DNA from 2 places in the Lysinibacillus sp. IITD104 genome. Region 2 is predicted to be linked to the other one. Evidence: a T-box and tRNA genes for the amino acid it is inferred to sense, from the RefSeq annotation. Region 2 holds a T-box; the other holds one or more tRNA genes.
What was found. A T-box is a leader RNA that pairs with one kind of tRNA and senses whether it is charged. The one in region 2 lies ahead of V1L66_RS07265 (valine--tRNA ligase), so its partner is inferred to be a tRNA-Val.
Positions count from the first base shown of each region.

Region 1 (9,789 bases), 1.2 Mb from region 2:
GCAACAGTTTCTTTAAACTTTGGATCTTCAAAGGTTTTTTTCCAAAAGTCTTCTGCTTCCTTGGAAAGTAAAGTTTCCTCGGTAGCCTTTTTCACTTCATCATGCTCTAAAATCAAGAGCTCACGGAAACTTGGCTCCTCCAAAAGCTGTCGCAATGCCTTTTTACCATCCTCTGTTTGCAAAGAGTCAATCATGATTTTTTTTATTTCATCATAGGACATGGTAGAGGTTTTATCTTGTGAACAGGCAGAAAGAAAAAGCATTAGAATCAGTAATAAGGTGAATTTTCGCATCGGCAATCAGTCCTTTCTCTAGAGAGACTCTTTCAATTATTGTTCACATTTCTGAGGACTTTATGTATTGGTTAGGATGAGAAATAGCTTTTTTAACAAGGCATTGATAAAATAAGGACAGATATATTGAGAAATTGGGGGACTTTTAGTTGTGACGATACGAAATTGGGCAAAGTTTTTCTTCTTTGCAATGCTCGTTGGTGGTGCAGTCAACGGAGTTTTTAGTTTATTTATTCGCTGGGAATTCTTCCAACCATACATAGCAAACGGTCAATGGGGTGAGTTTTTCGCAGGACTTTTATGGATGGTTTTCTTAGGGTTTACAATGAGTGTTATTGCACAAGCTGGCTTTTTCGCTTATTTAACACTTCATCAGGTAGGTGTTAATATTTTTAGAACACTGACATTATGGAATTGGGTACAACTATTATTAATTGCCATTACGATTTTCGATATTATTTTCTTCCGCTTTATTCCTGGAGTTAAGGATGGGCAAAGCTGGTTGTTCTATGTAGGACTATTAATTGTGCTCATCTTTGGGGCCATAGCTACAGCTGTTCAAAAAGTGAAATTAACAGGGAAAAAACATGTAATGATTTCTGCACTATTCTTTATGATTGTCATTACAACGTTGGAATGGACAATTGCATTGATGGGTCGAGATGAAAATATTAATGAGTATGTTGCGCTTTTATTATTCCCATTATTGGCGGTTAATGCGTATCAATTATTAGTATTACCTAAATATAATGCAAAATCCGATGAGGATCGTCAAAAATTAGAAGCACGCCGTAAAGCTCGTCGTGAACAGGCTAAAAACGCATAAGGAAAAAATTGCCCCACTCTAGTGGAGGCAATTTTTTTATGGGGCTTTTTTAGTTTGAACTTTATAACCAAATATATTTTCTTCAATCGACATAAACTTATGTTGTTGTATTAGTGTGTTAAGCTCTTTAAAGGATATTTGATTTTTTTGGTGTAGTGGGAAAAAGACAAAATCCCCTTTTTGTAATTTCGGAGTTTTATCACCTTGCCAAATAAGAGAAGGAGATAGTAAATTCATTTGTTGTTGGAATAAAGCTTTCTGTATATCCTGTGAATATTGATGATTTCGGGTAGCAAACCATAAAGGTTTTTCTTTTAAATATTTTTCGTAAGTATCAATATCCTTTTGGATGAGCGCAATATCAACGGGTTCTTCTACTGAATCATCCGGCCCAAGTAATCCTGTAGGCAATTTTCGCTGTTGGATAATTTTTAAATGATCGGGTGACCGTTTAATCCAGTCGGCATCTAAAAGTAGAAGTGGGTAAGGCTCCTTCACCGTTTGTAGCCATTCTAATAGAGAGTCATCAGAGAAAGAAATCTCTACAATCAGAGATATGCCATAATGTCCTTTCGTGACCACTACTGGTGCATTCGCAATATTGAATACAGAAATCATCGTTGAATTTATAGGCTTTAGAAAGGCAAAGAGCGTTACGATTAAAAGCAGTGAAATCAACGTTTTACGGACCATAATGATAACCTCGTTTCTAAAATATAAAATAAAAAATGAATCTCCTTAAAAAAACTTATGATTTAGTGTTGACTTTCATGAATAATCGATGTTATTATGTATAAGTCGCCAAGAGGTGACAACGAAATAAAGAAACATGAACCTTGAAAACTGAACAAGCAAAACGTAATCAATAAAGTTTTTAGTAGCTAACAACGTTTGAAACATTCAATGCACCGTTTATCCAGTTTTGAAAGAATAAATCTTTCAATTAAATACAAAGTCTAGTGATGATGGCAAAGAGGTCACACCCGTTCCCATACCGAACACGGAAGTTAAGCTCTTTAGCGCCGATGGTAGTTGGGGGCTTCCCCCTGTGAGAGTAGGACGTCGCTAGGCGCAAAAAGTCGCTACTGATACACTCAGTAGTGGCTTTTTTTATTTGAACGGATTCTTTATTTATAAACGCATAAATAAGAAGGCATCCGTTGAGGATGCCTTCTTATTTTAATACTTAATGTGTATGAACTGTAGTAGCTCGTAGTTCAATACGACGAATTTTCCCTGATGTTGTTTTTGGTAACTCATCAATAAAGACAATGCTACGAGGATATTTATAAGGGGCTGTTAACGCTTTAACATGCTCTTGTAACTCCTTTGTTAACTCATCTTCATCACGCTCTTTGAAGCCTTCTCGTAAGATCACAAATGCCTTTACGATATGTCCTCTGATTTCATCTGGCGCAGCTACAACTGCACACTCTTGTACAGCTTCATGTTTGTTTAATGCATCTTCAACTTCAAATGGTCCGATCGTATAACCAGATGAAATAATTATGTCATCCCCACGGCCTTCAAACCAAAAGTAACCGTCTTCATCACATTTTGCTTGATCACCTGTAATATACCAATCCCCCCGGAATGCAGCTTGTGTGCGCTCGGGTTCTTTATAATATTCTTTAAATAAAGCTGGTGAAGATTTGTGAACAGCAATATCACCAACTTCGCCAATCGGTGCTTCGTTTCCTTCATTGTCGATAATACGTACAATATTACCTGGAGTTGGAACACCCATAGATCCAGGGCGTAATTCTGTGTTTTCTAGTGTACCAATTAATAATGTGTTTTCTGTTTGTCCATAGCCGTCACGTACTTTTAGTCCAAAATGATTCATAAACGTTTCAATAACTGGGCGATTTAAAGGTTCACCAGCAGAAACAGCACTACGTAAAGATGATAGATTATAATCTTGTAAATTATCAATTTTCGCCATAATACGGTATTCAGTCGGTGTACAACATAGAACATTAACTTTTTCATCCTGCATTAATTGAAGGTAGGTTTTTGCATCGAATCCACCATGATAGACAAATGCGGTAGCACCGAGCATGATTGTTGATAAAAAAGGACTCCATATCCACTTTTGCCAACCTGGAGCAGCTGTTGCCCACACAAGGTCTCCTTCACGTACACAAAGCCATTTTGAAGCTGCAGTTCTAATATGCGCATAACCCCAGCCATGTGAATGAACAACACCTTTAGGTTTGCCAGTGGTACCAGATGTATAAGATAGGAATGCCATGTCATCACGTGTAGTAGCTACAGCTGTAAATGTAACTGGTTGCTTGTTTGCCAATTCATCTAGTGAAGTCCAATCTCCTTTCGCAGCACCGATCACTAGTTTATTTTTCAATGCGTCTACAGAAGAAGTAATTTGATCAATTTCACTAGTAAAAGCCTCATAGGCAATCACTGCACTAGCAGAAGAATGCTCCATACGATATTCTAAATCGCTTGCACGTAGCATCTCTGAACATGAAATAGGTACGATGCCAGCCTTTAAGCAGCCTAAAAAAACGAAATAGGCTTCTGGAAGTCGAGGAATAATAACTAATACACGATCACCCTTTTGAAGCCCCTTCTCCGTAAAAGCATTTGCGTATTGATTCATTTTTTGATTAAGTTCCACATAAGAAACTGTACGTCTCTCTTGTTGGGTATTTAACCAACGTATTGCTTGGCGATCACTATCTTGCGAAAATTTTTCTAATTCCTCTGTGATGTTATAAAATTCAGGTGCAATTAAATCATTTGATACCATCTTGAACATCCTCCCCCAGAAAATTTGATAGAAAATTCGTAAAACTATTTTTATTTTAACAATTGAAATAATATACAGCAAGAATATTTAGTACGTTAAATAGAAATATTAGAGTTAATAGAGAACTATTATGCTGTGAGACGAATATAGAAGCATACTTCGACAAAAAAATATAAAAATTTTCATAAAATGTGTTGCATTATTTATAATGCTTGCTATAATAATAAATGTACTTAAGAGGTTGTCTAAAACCAAAGTGAATAGTATCGTTCCGAAGTAGCTCAGTTGGTAGTAGCACCTGACTGTTAATCAGGTTGTCGCAGGTTCGAGTCCTGCCTTCGGAGCCATTTTTTTGCCCTTTTTTTAAGTACTATAATACATAAAAAAATTTTTAAAAAAGCATTGCAATTATTAATTAAAAATGTTATTATAATTCTTGTCTTGTTTGAGACGTAATATTGGCCCCTTGGTCAAGTGGTTAAGACACCGCCCTTTCACGGCGGTAACACGGGTTCGAATCCCGTAGGGGTCACCATTTAAAACATAGGCTTTATAAAGAAAATAAACTGTGATATAACACCTGTTTCTATGGAGGATTAGCTCAGCTGGGAGAGCATCTGCCTTACAAGCAGAGGGTCGGCGGTTCGAGCCCGTCATCCTCCACCATTCTTATTGTGTTATTTCGGAGGGGTAGCGAAGTGGCTAAACGCGGCGGACTGTAAATCCGCTCCTTAGGGTTCGGCGGTTCGAATCCGTCCCCCTCCACCAGTTTTATAAATGATTGGGGTATAGCCAAGCGGTAAGGCAACGGATTTTGATTCCGTCATGCCTAGGTTCGAATCCTAGTACCCCAGCCATTTTTTCTTTTATGAGCCATTAGCTCAGTTGGTAGAGCATCTGACTTTTAATCAGAGGGTCGAAGGTTCGAGTCCTTCATGGCTCACTTTTCTAGAATAAAATTATTCAAAAGTGTTATATTAACTACAGATAACTAATCTCTTGCTGAAAACAGTAGGAGATTTTTTTATGTTATTTATAAATGAATAAATATGCGATTTTTTGTCGAGTTGAGCCAAGTGGTATATAGGCTTTACAATAGTCTTATAACTTTTAGGGGGTATAAAAACATGAATAAACTTAATATTTCTATTATTGGAGTACCAACAGATTACGGACAAACACGTCGTGGTGTAGATATGGGACCAAGTGCTATTCGATATGCAGGTGTTGTTGAACGTTTAGAGGCTATCGGACACGATGTACAGGATCAAGGGGATATTCGTGTTAGTCAAAAGCTTGCAGACGGAGCTGTGGATGAAAAATTACTAAATTTAGAGGAAGTTGTAGAAGTTAGCACTGCATTAGCCAATAGTGTACATGAAGTAGTGGAACAAAAAAAATTCCCACTAGTATTTGGTGGAGATCATAGTATTGCTATTGGAACATTAGCAGGATTAGGCGAGCATTACAAAAATCTTGGTGTTATCTGGTATGACGCTCATGCAGATTTAAATACACCTGAAACAACACCTTCAGGCAATATACATGGGATGCCGTTAGCAGTTAGTATTGGGCTAGGACATGAGCGTTTAGTGCAAATTCGTAACTATGCTCCAAAAATTAAGCCAGAAAACGTTATAATTATTGGAGCTCGTTCAGTAGACCCAGGAGAGCGTGAATTGATTCGTCAACAAGGAATTAAAGTATATACAATGCATGAAATTGACCGACTTGGCATGACACGTGTGATGGAAGATGCACTTGCTTATTTAAAGGAACGAAATGTTGATGGCTTACATTTATCGCTTGATTTAGACGGACTAGATCCACTTTATACGCCAGGTGTGGGTACACCAGTCCCAGGCGGAATTACTTATCGAGAAAGCCATTTAGCAATGGAAATGTTACAAGAATCAGGCATGGTAACTTCAGCAGAGTTTGTAGAGGTAAATCCTATATTAGATGAAAAGAATACAACAGCAAATGTGGCTGTTGCATTAATGGGATCTTTATTTGGCGAAACACTAGTTTAAAGAAAATTTGACAAAAAATTGCCTGTTGCCACATTGCATAAAAATCTTTTGCTATAATTGAATTAAAACGAAACTTTTCTTATCGGTGCTTCGTATAGTATAAGACAGTTGTAAAGGTGGAGAAGTCAACACAATGGATGCGTTAGTAAATAAGAGAATAAAACAAGTGCTTAAAGGCGATCAAAACGCATTTGCCGATATTGTGAGTCTCTATCAGCACAAACTGTACCAAGTATGCTATCGAATGTTAGGCAACAAACAAGAGTCTGAAGATATTGCTCAAGAGGCTTTTGTGCGTGCTTATATGAACTTGCATACATTTGATCAGAAAAGAAAGTTTTCGACGTGGCTTTATCGCATAGCGACAAACCTCTGCATTGACCGTATTCGAAAAAAGAAACCGGATTATTATTTAGATGCAGAAGTAGCTGGTACAGAAGGGCTTGATATGTATTCGCAAATCGCAGCAGACGACCAGCTACCAGAGGAGCAGTTAGAACAAATGGAGCTGCAAGATCGCATTCAATATGAAATTGGACGATTGCCGGATAAATACCGTTCGGTTATAGTATTGAAATATATAGAAGAGTTATCGTTACAAGAGATTAGCGAGATTTTAGATATGCCGCTTGGAACGGTGAAAACGAGGATTCACCGCGGACGTGAGGCATTACGTAAGCAATTAAACAATCTGTAGGAGGGGGAGCGTCATGAATACTTGTCCAGAGCATATTATAGACTATATGCATGATTATTTAGACGGTGACATTAGTCGTGAGCATGAGCAAGAGTTGAAACAACACTTGCATACATGTAATGATTGTAAACAGTTGATGCAAGAATTGAGTGAAACAATCGCCTTTGTGAAGAGTGCTTCCCATATTACAGCGCCTCCGGATTTTGAAGCAGCAGTGATGGCTCGTTTACCAAAACCAAAAAGTCGAGTAGGTATACAAAAATGGATTCGCCGGCATCCGTTCTTTGTGGCAGCAGCAGTATTTTGCTTATTCATGAGTGCTACATTATTGGGTAGCTTCATGGATGACCAGCATTTCTCAGTGACCAAGCAACCTAATTTAGTTGTTGAAGGTCAAACAGTGATTGTCCCTGAAGGGGAAGTGGTGAAAGGCGATATTGTTGTAAAAAATGGCGATTTGATTGTTGAAGGTGAAGTTGATGGCAACGTCACAGTAATTAACGGGCAATATATGGCATCTTCAGCGGTAGTTTCAGGGAGAATCGAAGAAATAGACGAAGTATTTGAATGGTTATGGTATACGATTAAAAATTCTGTTAAGACTGCCATGACATTTGAGGAAAAAGAAGAAACTAAATAACACTCTATACGTCCTAAAAAATAGTGCACGTGAGAGGCTGAAAGGTCTACTCTTCTGAGTAGACTTTTTATTTGAAAAAAGTTACATTTGTTAAGAATGTGATATACTTGAATGTGTATGGATTCGTAATGAAAAGTGGGGGATGCCACGTGCAAATTATCGAACATTTCACGGATTTAACGCCTGTGAATATTGTTATTAACTTCATTGATGTACTGCTCGTTTGGTACGTTGTTTATAAAGTCTTAACCCTCATTAAAGGTACGAAGGCTGTCCAATTACTTAAGGGAATATTCGTCATTATTATTGCACGAATTGCAACAGACCTTTTAGGGTTACAAACACTTGGCTGGATGCTACAACAAGTTATTGAGTTTGGTTTCCTAGCGATTATTATCATTTTCCAACCCGAAATCAGACGTGGTTTAGAACAAATTGGGCGAGGAAAGCTATTCCAACGCTCATCTAGTCAAGAGGAAGAAGAACAAACAAGACTTATTGAGGCAATGAAGAAGTCTGTAAGTTATATGGCTAAACGTCGAATAGGTGCGTTAATTTCTATTGAAAAAGAAACAGGTCTTAATGAATATATCGAAACAGGTATAGGGCTAAATGCTGAAATTTCATCAGAATTACTGATAAATATCTTTATACCAAATACGCCGCTACATGATGGGGCGGTTATTATGCAAAAAGATAAAGTGACAGCAGCAGCTTGTTATTTACCTTTATCTGAAAGCCCATTTATTTCAAAAGAGTTAGGGACACGCCACCGTGCTGCTCTCGGCTTAAGTGAAGTTACAGATGCTATTACAATTGTTGTGTCAGAAGAAACAGGTGCAATCAGTATAACATTAAATGGTAATCTCCATCGAAATCTTTCTCTAGAGGAGTTCGAAACATTATTACGAAAAATGTGGTTCGGATCAGCACAAGAATCAAATGCATCCTCTAAGTTGACTTGGAGGGGGAAAAAGAATGGATAAAATGATGGATAGCCCTTGGGTATTAAGAATCATCGCGCTATTTTTAGCATTTTTGCTTTTTTTCTCAGTGCGTACCGAGTTGTCACCATTAAATAAAGCTACCTCAAATGAACAAACGGATGTTATTCGCGATGTTCCAGTAGATGTTTATTACGATAATGAGAATCTTATTGTGACAGGTTTACCTGAAACCGTAGATGTAACGATAGAAGGTCCGATGGCATTGGTTTTAAAAGCAAAGGGAGCTAAGGATTTTTCTATATTTGCCGATTTAAGCAACTTATTACTTGGAGAGCATGATGTAAAACTGCAATACGAAAATATTTCAGAAAAGTTAAAAGTGACATTAGACCCTGCAACTGTTCATGTAAATATTGAGGAAAAGGTCACACAGGAGTTTCGAGTAGACCCTGAAATGAACAAACGTTTAATCGAAGAAGGTTTTATCTTAAAAGAAATGACGGCCAATCCGCCAACTGTTTATGTAACGGGTGCAAAAAGTGCTATTGAAAGCATTAGTTATGTAAAAGCAACTGTTACAGGAGAGCAAGGCTTGAAGGAATCGTTCTCTCAGGAAGCCGCTGTAAAAGTATTAGATCGAGATTTAAATAAGTTAGACGTGACTATTGAACCTGAAATTGTGAAGGTTCAAGTAGATATAGCGGAGTATAGTCGAGAGATCCCAGTTGTCCTTAAGGAAACAGGGCAAGCAGCGGAAGACATTACCATTAATTCATTAACATTTACACCAAAAATGGTCAAAGTGTATGGTAGAAAATCAATTATTGATAGTTTAACATCCATTCCAATAACAGTTGATCTGTCAAAAATTACTGAGTCCAAAACTTATGAATTTGATGTAAAATTACCAGATGGTGTGACAAAAATATCTGACAAGAAAATAAAAGTGAAGGCGGATATTACAAAGATTGAGAAAGAAGAACAGCAGAAAACACCAGCTTCTACAGAGGAAACGCCACCTCCAACGGAAGAACCTAATGTGACAGATGAGAACACTACAACTGATAAAAATACGTCAACCGAGGAATCGGAAGATATTGATTCTTAAACAATATGTGACTATAATTTTATTTTGATTCTAAATCAAAAATCCAATCAGGTTTGTGATTCAGGTTTCATCAATCAAACTGGCAGAGTGGAAAATTAATAATTACCAACGAATGAACAAAAGCAGACTTTTCCAAAAGTAAGCGGACAAGTGTCTAATGCTTGATAGAAACTCACTAGGCACTGTCTTGCATTGAAGGAGAGAATAAGTAGAATGGGTAAATATTTTGGAACAGATGGCGTCCGTGGCGTCGCGAATAGTGAATTAACACCAGAATTTGCATTTAAACTTGGTCGTATAGGCGGCTATGTTTTAACCAAAGATGCAACTGACCGTCCAAAGGTTTTAATTGGTCGTGACACACGTATTTCAGGTGAGATGCTTGAAGGTGCACTTGTGGCTGGTCTTTTATCAATTGGGGTAGAGGTAATGCGACTTGGTATTATTTCAACACCAGGTGTGGCATACCTTA
Region 1 covers NZ_JBAHYH020000001.1:219,425-229,213, forward strand. The annotation lists gene gerD (spore germination lipoprotein GerD) at 1-293, opposite strand, end outside; gene V1L66_RS01140 (KinB-signaling pathway activation protein) at 445-1,119, shown strand; gene V1L66_RS01145 (hypothetical protein) at 1,156-1,812, opposite strand; rRNA gene rrf (5S ribosomal RNA) at 2,075-2,190, shown strand; gene mbcS (acyl-CoA synthetase MbcS) at 2,306-3,892, opposite strand; tRNA gene V1L66_RS01160 (tRNA-Asn) at 4,163-4,239, shown strand; tRNA gene V1L66_RS01165 (tRNA-Glu) at 4,353-4,427, shown strand; tRNA gene V1L66_RS01170 (tRNA-Val) at 4,483-4,558, shown strand; tRNA gene V1L66_RS01175 (tRNA-Tyr) at 4,577-4,660, shown strand; tRNA gene V1L66_RS01180 (tRNA-Gln) at 4,675-4,749, shown strand; tRNA gene V1L66_RS01185 (tRNA-Lys) at 4,763-4,835, shown strand; gene rocF (arginase) at 5,020-5,925, shown strand; gene sigW (RNA polymerase sigma factor SigW) at 6,059-6,622, shown strand; gene V1L66_RS01200 (anti-sigma factor) at 6,636-7,262, shown strand; gene cdaA (diadenylate cyclase CdaA) at 7,412-8,248, shown strand; gene V1L66_RS01210 (YbbR-like domain-containing protein) at 8,241-9,317, shown strand; gene glmM (phosphoglucosamine mutase) at 9,531-9,789, shown strand, end outside.
Region 1: it encodes a tRNA-Val, which carries the amino acid that the T-box ahead of V1L66_RS07265 (valine--tRNA ligase) is inferred to sense. The anticodon was not compared.

Region 2 (9,789 bases):
CAGCCGGTTATGAAACGTTATCACGTTTAGACCATGGTACGTATGATTACTTTAAAAAATTAGGAGATCAGCTTGAGGCTGGTTTCCGTGAAGCAGCAACAAAATATAATATCCCGCACACTGTCAATCGTGCAGGCTCTATGATTGGCTTCTTCTTTACAAATGAAAATGTCATTGATTTTGCTTCTGCTAAAACATCTGATTTACAATTATTCGCTGAATACTTCCGTCTAATGGCAGAGGAAGGTATTTTCTTACCTCCTTCTCAATTTGAAGGACTATTCATCTCAACAGCCCATACGGAAGAGCATATTGCGAAAACAGTGGCTGCATTCCATAAAGTATTTGCGCAATTAGCCAAATAAAATTTGATAGAGCATGCTAGAATTATTTCTAGCATGCTCTCATATTTTTGAAAAACAAAGCCCTTCGCCCGTCAAACTTGCTTTTTCTACCGTTGTACTTTTTTAATGGATCAAGCAGAAAGCATTATAGTGCTAGAGAAATGTAAGGACAAAAAGAGAGAATAGCATATATTTACTAGTAAACAAGATCTTCTATACTGGATGAAGGACCTGCTTTTGTCAAAATTACATCTTTCAGCATAGCCAAATTGTGGGCGATATCGTTTATAATATAGCTATTCATAAAAGAAAGTAGTGAATTGATATGGCAACAGGCACACACACGGTCGAAGTTCCTGTAGGGATTGAGGATGTATGGGATTTCGTTAGTGATATGGAAAAATGGGCAAAGCTTGTCCCAGGTTATAATGCACATGAAATGATTGATGAAAAACACTCCACTTGGACTTTTAAAGGCAATGTTGGCGTTTTGAAAAAAACAGTTGAAGTAGAAATTACAATCTTAGAATGGTTAGCACCATCAAAAGTTACATTCGAATTAAAGGGGCTTTCTGATAACTTCACAGGAAATGGCTATTTCCTCGCAGAAAGTATTGATCCTGAAAATACAAAAATGACAGGATTCTTAGAAGTCGTTGCGGGCGGGTTAGCTGGCCCTGTTTTAAATCCTATTTTTAAACCGATTGTACCAAAAGCAACGCAAATGCTAACAGATCGTGTAGCGAATAAAATTAAATTAGTAAATGTTTAAAGATATGAACATTCATGAAACTGGCATGCTAGAATATTGCTTCTAGCATGCCAGTTTTTTAGTAGTATCTATTTTTAAATGTGTTCAAATGGCAACACCCTAGCATACTCTCCTTTAAATCGTCATATGATGCAAAGGGAGGGATTATTATCGAACACAAAACTTGGAATATGCGCGAAGCATTTTGTTTTCCTGGATATGGCTGCCCAACTGAAATAGCAGCTGTACAAATTAAGCCACAGTGGCAGGCAATGCAATTAGAAGATTCTTTGCGACTTATGGGCATCTATCATATCACCGCACACGTTCGCTTTGATTTTCAAGATATGCAAGCATTTGCAGAAAATGAAGATTTAATTACAATTGATGCTCTAGACATCCAAGGAGATACTGGTTATTTTGAGTATGCTGTACCTTTACATGTGGATTTACCAAAAGAATCCGATGTCAAAGATTTAATGGTCAAGGATATTCGCCCTAGTCTAACAAATCAGATGTGTCAGCTTGAGTGGACCGTTACAAGTGTTTTTAATGAATATGAACCTGTTGATGAAAAAGTTGTGTTAGACAATCCGCACCTATCAACACATGCTTTCGAACAAGAGGAAACAATGGCCGTAATCGAAGAAAGTGTTCAAGTGAAACAACCTGCCGCAGTAGCAGCAGCTTCACGCCAAGAGAATTCTACAACAGTTGACCAAAAAGCTGTATTAAGAGAATCCTCAAGCCATATTGTTGTACGTGAATCCAGTACTTGGCATGAAGTGCCTTCTATGATTTGGGATCTAACAGAAGAATATACACCGCTTAAAGTTCGTGTTTCAAATGATATCTTTCAAAAGTAAATAGCAGAGAAGTAGCAGAAGTAATAAGAAGATTAAATCACCTGATGTTGGCACAATAATGACACGGATAAACTGAAAAGCACAAATCGGCACGATAATGGTTCTACAATAAAAACGAACTTGCCGTAGCCAAGGTGGTAAAAGCCAAGGGTTATACTTGCGTCGTCGCATTTGAATTGTCACTTCCTTTTCTATTTACTTTCCTCTTACTAAAAGATGACTAAATCACTTGAAAAATGACACGATCCTGCGGTACAATTAGGAAAATCAAATACAGATGCTATGATAGGGAAGAGTAAATTTTGTCTACATTTTCAGAGAAGAAACGGTAGCTGTGAAGTTTCTATTTGTACGGAATTGAAGGTAGCCCTTGAGCAGCTTTAGTGAACTAATAGTAGTTAAAGCCGGTTAAACACCGTTACCGAATTGAGAGCCAGTAGGGTAGGCTGAGAAAATATGTCATTGAACATTTATCTTAACCACTGCTGGAATTAAAGGTGGTACCGCGAACTAAAACTCCTTCGTCCTTTTAGACGAGAGGAGTTTTTTTATTGGGTAAAAAATGAACAGCATTTCTTTACCTACAGTTTTCAAACAATAGGAGGAGTCAATATGACAGAAAACATTTCAATGCCAACTAAGTATGACCCACAGTCCATTGAAGCTGGTCGCTATGAATGGTGGTTACAAGGGAAGTTTTTCGAGGCGCAGCCTGAAAGTGGGAAAAAGCCCTATTCAATCGTTATTCCACCACCGAACGTAACAGGTAAACTACACCTTGGCCATGCTTGGGATACAACATTACAAGATATCCTCATCCGTATGAAACGCATGCAAGGCTATGATGCCCTTTGGTTGCCAGGTATGGATCATGCAGGTATTGCAACACAGGCAAAAGTAGAAGCAAAGCTGCGTGAGGATAATATTACACGTTATGATTTAGGACGTGAAAAATTCCTTGAAAAAACATGGGAATGGAAAGAAGAGTATGCTGGACATATTCGTGATCAATGGGCAAAGCTTGGTCTTGGATTAGACTATACGCGTGAACGTTTCACGCTAGATAAAGGTCTTTCAGATGCGGTAAAAACAGTTTTTGTTCAGTTATATGAAAAAGGTTTAATTTATCGTGGTGAACGTATTATCAACTGGGACCCAGCAGCAAAAACAGCATTATCTGATATCGAGGTAATTTATCAGGATGTGCAAGGTGCCTTCTATCATATGAAATATCCATTAGCTGATGGCTCTGGCTATGTAGAAGTTGCTACAACACGTCCCGAAACAATGCTTGGTGACTCTGGGGTAGCTGTTCACCCGAACGATGAGCGTTATCAGCACTTAATTGGTAAAAACGTTATTTTACCGATTGTAGGTCGTGAAATTCCAATTGTTGCTGATGAGTACGTTGATATGGAATTTGGTACTGGGGTTGTAAAAATGACACCAGCCCATGATCCGAACGACTTTGAAGTTGGTAATCGTCATAATCTAGAGCGCATTCTAGTAATGAATGAAGACGGCACAATGAATGATCTTGCTGGCAAATATAAAGGAATGGATCGCTTCGAATGCCGCAAGCAAATTGTTGCTGATTTACAAGAAGCAGGTGTGTTAATTCGCATTGAAGAGCATATGCATTCAGTAGGACACTCTGAACGTTCTGGTGCTGTTGTTGAGCCATATCTTTCAGCACAATGGTTCGTTAAAATGCAACCACTTGCTGATGCTTCCCTAGAGCTGCAAAAGGACGAAGAAGGGAAAGTAAACTTTGTTCCTGCTCGTTTTGAAAACACATATTCCCGCTGGATGGAGAATATACGCGATTGGTGTATTTCTCGTCAATTATGGTGGGGCCATCAAATCCCAGCCTGGTACCATAATGAAACAGGCGAAATATACGTAGGTAAAGAAGCCCCAGCAGATGCAGAAAACTGGACGCAAGATGAAGATGTACTAGATACATGGTTCTCTTCAGCACTATGGCCGTTTTCTACTATGGGTTGGCCAGATGAAGCAAATGAAGAATATAAACGTTATTATCCAACAAATACATTAGTAACAGGCTATGATATTATTTTCTTCTGGGTTTCTCGAATGATTTTCCAAGGTCTTGAGTTTACAGATCAACGTCCATTTAAAGATGTGCTAATTCATGGTTTAGTACGTGATGGTGAAGGGCGTAAAATGAGTAAATCACTTGGCAATGGTGTTGATCCAATGGATGTCATTGAACAATACGGTGCAGATTCATTACGCTACTTCTTAGCTACTGGTTCATCACCTGGTCAAGATTTACGCTATACAACTGAAAAAGTTGAAGCAGTATGGAACTTTGCCAATAAGATTTGGAATGCATCACGTTTTGCGCTTATGAATATGGATGGTATGACATATGATGAGATCGATTTAACTGGTGAAAAATCAGTAGCTGACAAATGGATTTTAACGCGCTTAAATGAAACGATTGAACGCGTTACCTCTCTTGCAGAGCGTTATGAATTCGGTGAAGTTGGCCGTGAATTATACAATTTCATTTGGGATGATTTCTGTTCTTGGTATATTGAAATGGCAAAATTACCTCTTTACGGTGAGGATGAAGCAGCTAAAAAGACAACTCGCTCTATTTTAGCTTACGTACTAGATCAAACAATGCGTCTATTACATCCATTTATGCCTTTCATTACAGAAGAAATTTGGCAGCATTTACCACATGAAGGTGAATCTATTACAGTGGCAGCATGGCCAACAGTACGTAAAGATCTTCATTTTGCTGATGAAGCAGATAATATGAAGCTCCTAATGGATATTATACGTTCAGTACGTAATATTCGTGCGGAAGTAAATACCCCAATGAGCAAAAAAGTACCGTTGTTTATTTCAGCGAAAGATGCAGCAACAGCAGCTGTACTTGAAGAGAATCAAGCATATTTAGAAAAATTCTGTAATCCTGATACTTTAACAATTGGTGAAGGTTTAGAGGCTCCAGGACAATCAATGACGGCTGTTGTGACAGGAGCACAGGTTTTCCTACCTCTTGTTGGACTGATCAATCTAGAGGAAGAAATTGCTCGCCTTGAAAAAGAATTAGAGAAATGGGCAAAAGAAGTGAAGCTTGTTACAGGTAAGTTATCGAATGAAAAGTTTGTATCGAAAGCGCCGGAAGCGTTAGTTAACGCAGAACGTGAGAAATTAGCAGATTATGAAAGCAAGCATGCAGTTGTGTTAAAACGTTTAGAAGAATTGAAATAAATGTAAAGTTGAAGCAGTGGATGACGAAAAAGTCATCCATTGCTTTTTTTTTTATAGATCTAAAGATATGCATTGTATTAGGAAAAAATATATAGTATTATTTAAAATAAATCAGACTAATAGATGTCGTGCAGGGTTGATTTGGTAGGAAACAAAACCTAATTCCGTATTATTTAGCCGTGAAAAAAGCTTGGGAGAATGGACGGTTTTTTTAGATAGACAGTCTTTTTCATTAAAAAAATAAGAGCCAATGGGGGTGTTGGGAATGTCAGGAAATATTGCAACCATTATTACAAAAGTCAACAAAGCATGTGATGAACTAGACTTTGTAAGCGCGAGAGTATTGATCGAAACGAATCTCTTAAAATTATCCGAAGCAAAGTATTATCGTTTATTGAATACAAGTGGCCGTGTCCTTATTAAGCACATATTAGCAAATAGTAATCCTCAGCAGGATAGCATTAAATTATCAAGGACTGATTTATTAACAATCCAAAAAATTAATGAGTATTGCTCAGACTTTGATATATCTATGCTAAAAAGAACGTTAAAAAACGCTTTTGAATTAGTGCAACGTCCAGATGTACATCCGTTATTAAATAGTGATGCAAAAACTATTTTAAACAATATGGGTGCTTTATTAGGTGCTCACAAGGTACACTAATATAATATTAATATGAACACGCAGTCGCTAGCTGCGTGTTTTTTGTATTTTACCATTTTGCTATGTTATTAAACGTTACTTGTACTAAAATAAAGATATTGCAGTAAGAGGGAGTGTTTATTTTGTTTCACACAATGAACGAATGTACAAAATTTATTTTTACATTAAAAGCAGTTGATCATAAACGTGCACCACTTGTCCTTATGCGTGAAGTACTAGGACATTTAGATGAGCCTCACAACAAGCTAAGAGTAATCCATGTAGCAGGTTCAAACGGTAAAGGCTCTACGGTGAACGCATTAAGAGAAATGCTACAACATGCAGACTACACAGTAGGGGCATTTACGTCTCCGCATTTAGAGCGAGTCAATGAACGTATGACCATTAACGGCCGCCAAATTTCAGATGAGCAATTTCTCTACTATTTCAATAAACTTGCGAAAATTATAGAAGAGCACTACAATGGCGATTTTCCAAGCTTTTTTGAGGTAGTTACATTGATTATGTTTCAATATTTTGCACATGAAGGAGTAGATATAGCACTTATTGAGACAGGGCTTGGAGGACGTTTGGATGCGACAAACGTCGTAAGGCCGCTTTTATCTATTATTACAACGATTTCGCTAGAGCATACAGCCTTTTTAGGTGACACCTTCGCAAAGGTTGCCACTGAAAAAGCTGGTATCATCAAAGAAGGCATCCCAGTTGTTGTAGGCGTTCAAAATGAGGAGGCATTGGCTGTCATTAAAGCTACTGCAGAGGAACGACATGCATCATGCTTTGTTTTAGGACAAGGCTTCACGGTGACAAATAGTTGGCAGAGCACTGACTATCAGCACTTTACATATGAAAAGGCTCATGTCTTGATGAGGGATGTACCATTAAAAATGGCTGGTCAACATCAAATAAATAATGCAAGTTTGGCCATCACAGCCATGCTAACATTACGTGAACAGGGGGCAATTGCCATTGCTGATGATTCTATTTGTCAGGGTCTACAGTGTGCGCAATGGGCAGGTCGCTTCGAGCAATGGCCGAATCAAATTGTGCTAGATGGTGCTCATAATTCCGAGGGTACAGCTGCTCTTATCCAAACACTAAAAAACGTCTATCCAAGAAACAATTATCACTTTATTTATGCGGCATTAGCAGACAAGGATCATGCCAACAGTATAGAACTAATGGATGCTGTTGCCACCTCGATCACTTTTACACAAATAGACCTACCGAATGCAATGCCTGCTGAAAGCTTAGCGAAGTTGTCGACACATGCCAATAAAACATATCATACAGAGTGGCTAAAAAGCCTTCAAACTATATTACAAGGACGCCATAAAGAGGATATTATTGTCATAACAGGCTCTTTATACTTTATAGCACAAGCTCGACAGTGGCTACAGGAGGAAGGACAATGATCCCAAACTTTGATCATTATAAAGAGAAATGGCAGGTTAAAAGTGATGATGTAATTAAACCAGGTCTTACAGCGATTGAAGAGGCTTTATCATTAGTGGGTAATCCTGAACAAACTTTGCATGTCGTCCACTTAGCAGGCACAAATGGCAAAGGCTCTACGTTAACGTTTCTAGAGGCTATTGCACAAGAACATGGCTTACGTGTGGGCAAATTTATGTCACCCTGTATCGTAGATGTTCATGACCAAATTCAAATAGCTGGTCAACCTATTAAAGAAGCTGAAATGGATCGAGTTTTTCAACAGATGCATGAGGCTGGGCTTAGTAGTAAACTAACCGATTTTGAATTGCTGACGGTGGCGGCATTTTTACATTTTGTGAATGGCAGGGTGGATATAGCACTGATTGAAGCGGGAATGGGTGGCTTATTGGATAGCACAAATGTGGTAACACCCATTGTCTCTGTTATCCCAAGTATTGCTTTAGAACACACAAAGTTTTTAGGGAATACGCTTGAAAGCATTGCTCACCATAAAGCAGGTATTATTAAGCAACAACGTCCAGTTATTATTGGTGATTTGCCAGATGAGGCGATGCGTGTTGTGGATGAAGTAGCCAATCAAAAAAAAGCCACGCTATTTGCATTAGGTAAGCATTTTGCCATAAAGCCGACAACTGATGGAGAAAGCTATACGAATGACGTACAGCAGTTCCAAATTGCGAACCTAACTCGTTCTATGAAGGGAGCACATCAGGGGAACAATATGGCACTCGCCATTACAGCCTTTTTCGAAGTGGCGTCAGTATTAGGCGTGTCTATGGATAAAACAGCTATTCGTCAAGCTGTGCAAAAGGCCTCTATTTTGGGACGCTTTGAAGAAATAATGCCTTTCGTTATTTTGGATGGTGCACATAATCCTGCAAGTGCCGAAAAATTAGTAGAAACGATCCAGTGTGAATATCCAAATGAGCAGATAACATTTGTCATTGGCATACTAGCAGATAAAGATGTTCAGCAGATTCTCAGGCTTTTAGAGCAGGTGAGTGATGATTTTTACTTCGTTGATTTTGCTAATTCACGAGCAATGCCAGCCCATCAAATGGTCAAACTTTCTCATGCAGCATCGAAAACAACCTTGGTTGACTATGCATCCTTTATACAGGCACAATCATATAGACAGCAAAGAACCATTGTATCAGGCTCGTTATATTTATTAACAGAGGTTCGTAATAGATTAAAACAATGAAACGACTAGGACTCTTGATAGTGAGTCCTAGTTTTTTTTATAAAGGAGCCTTTATCAAAAAATAATAAATTCGCATTTACCCTTCGGAATCTACATATACTTATACCATATGAAGTTGGCAACGTTACTAGTGCATAGATAGGTGGAAGGATGAGGTGATAGTTGAATGAAAATTGTAAGTCATGTGATGAAAAAACAAATATTTCGAGCAATGATTATTGGTGGATTTGTTGGTCTATTAGGTGTAGCCATTTTTTTGGGCGTTTTACAAGCCAGTACACAGTTACCATTAAAGAAAAATGGCAGTGAAGTGGCAAATAATCAATCACAAACAGAAACGATTCCAACTGCCGGTGAGACAACCAATACATCTAATGCATCAATGTTTTATGCTAGCCAGGCTGGCGTGTATTCAAACTATGAGAGCGCTAGTTCATTTGTTGCTGAGTATCCTGCCTTAAAAGAGAGCGCGATTGTTCAAGTTGATGACAAGTTTTATGTTTGGACAAGCATGGTGACGGAGGAAAGTCAGCTCCAATTTTTACAGGACCCTGCTACCTTTAAAAAGGCATTTAGCATCAGTGGTGAAAGCTGTAAAGAGCCGACCCTTGCAGAAATCCCAACTGCTTTAGCAGATAAAAATGCAGCAAAATTAAATTTTAAGGAAAATGGCAAGGACTCAACACTACCAGAGGATTGGCAGTCCATTGGAGCAGCGGCCTCTACTATTTCCAACGATATCAACATCATTCGTCTGCATGTTTTTGCACATTATCAATCTAAAAATACGTGTCTTCAGGTGAAATTTTAACGTCAAATAATAGCGAAATCATCATTATCTTGTTTTTTTGAAAATTTTCAAATTGTCCATTCTTCTGTATCATAAGGATAAGGAGGAATGATCAGATAATGTTGAAAACAAATCATAAGCTTGTCCTTGCTTCTGCTTCCCCTAGGCGCAAGGAATTGCTAAGCATGCTAGCGCTTCCCTTTGAAGTCTTGACAAGTGAAGTGGAAGAAACAAGTGTACAAGCTAATACAATGCAGGATTATGTAAAAGAAGTAGCTTTATTGAAGACGCGTGATGTAGCCAAAAAAGCAGCTAATGCCACGATTATTGGTGCAGATACGATTGTTGTTTACAATCAAGAGCTACTACATAAACCAAAGACGCGTGAGGAAGCTATTTCTCACTTATTACGTTTGTCAAATAACAAACATAGTGTGATGACAGCCGTCGCCATAATCGA
Region 2 covers NZ_JBAHYH020000001.1:1,435,682-1,445,470, forward strand. The annotation lists gene hemL (glutamate-1-semialdehyde 2,1-aminomutase) at 1-365, shown strand, start outside; gene V1L66_RS07250 (SRPBCC family protein) at 670-1,116, shown strand; gene V1L66_RS07255 (valyl-tRNA synthetase) at 1,287-1,961, shown strand; gene V1L66_RS07260 (hypothetical protein) at 1,938-2,132, opposite strand; T-box leader at 2,235-2,493, shown strand; gene V1L66_RS07265 (valine--tRNA ligase) at 2,574-5,213, shown strand; gene V1L66_RS07270 (hypothetical protein) at 5,479-5,877, shown strand; gene V1L66_RS07275 (folylpolyglutamate synthase/dihydrofolate synthase family protein) at 6,012-7,292, shown strand; gene V1L66_RS07280 (folylpolyglutamate synthase/dihydrofolate synthase family protein) at 7,289-8,539, shown strand; gene V1L66_RS07285 (hypothetical protein) at 8,706-9,350, shown strand; gene V1L66_RS07290 (nucleoside triphosphate pyrophosphatase) at 9,449-9,789, shown strand, end outside.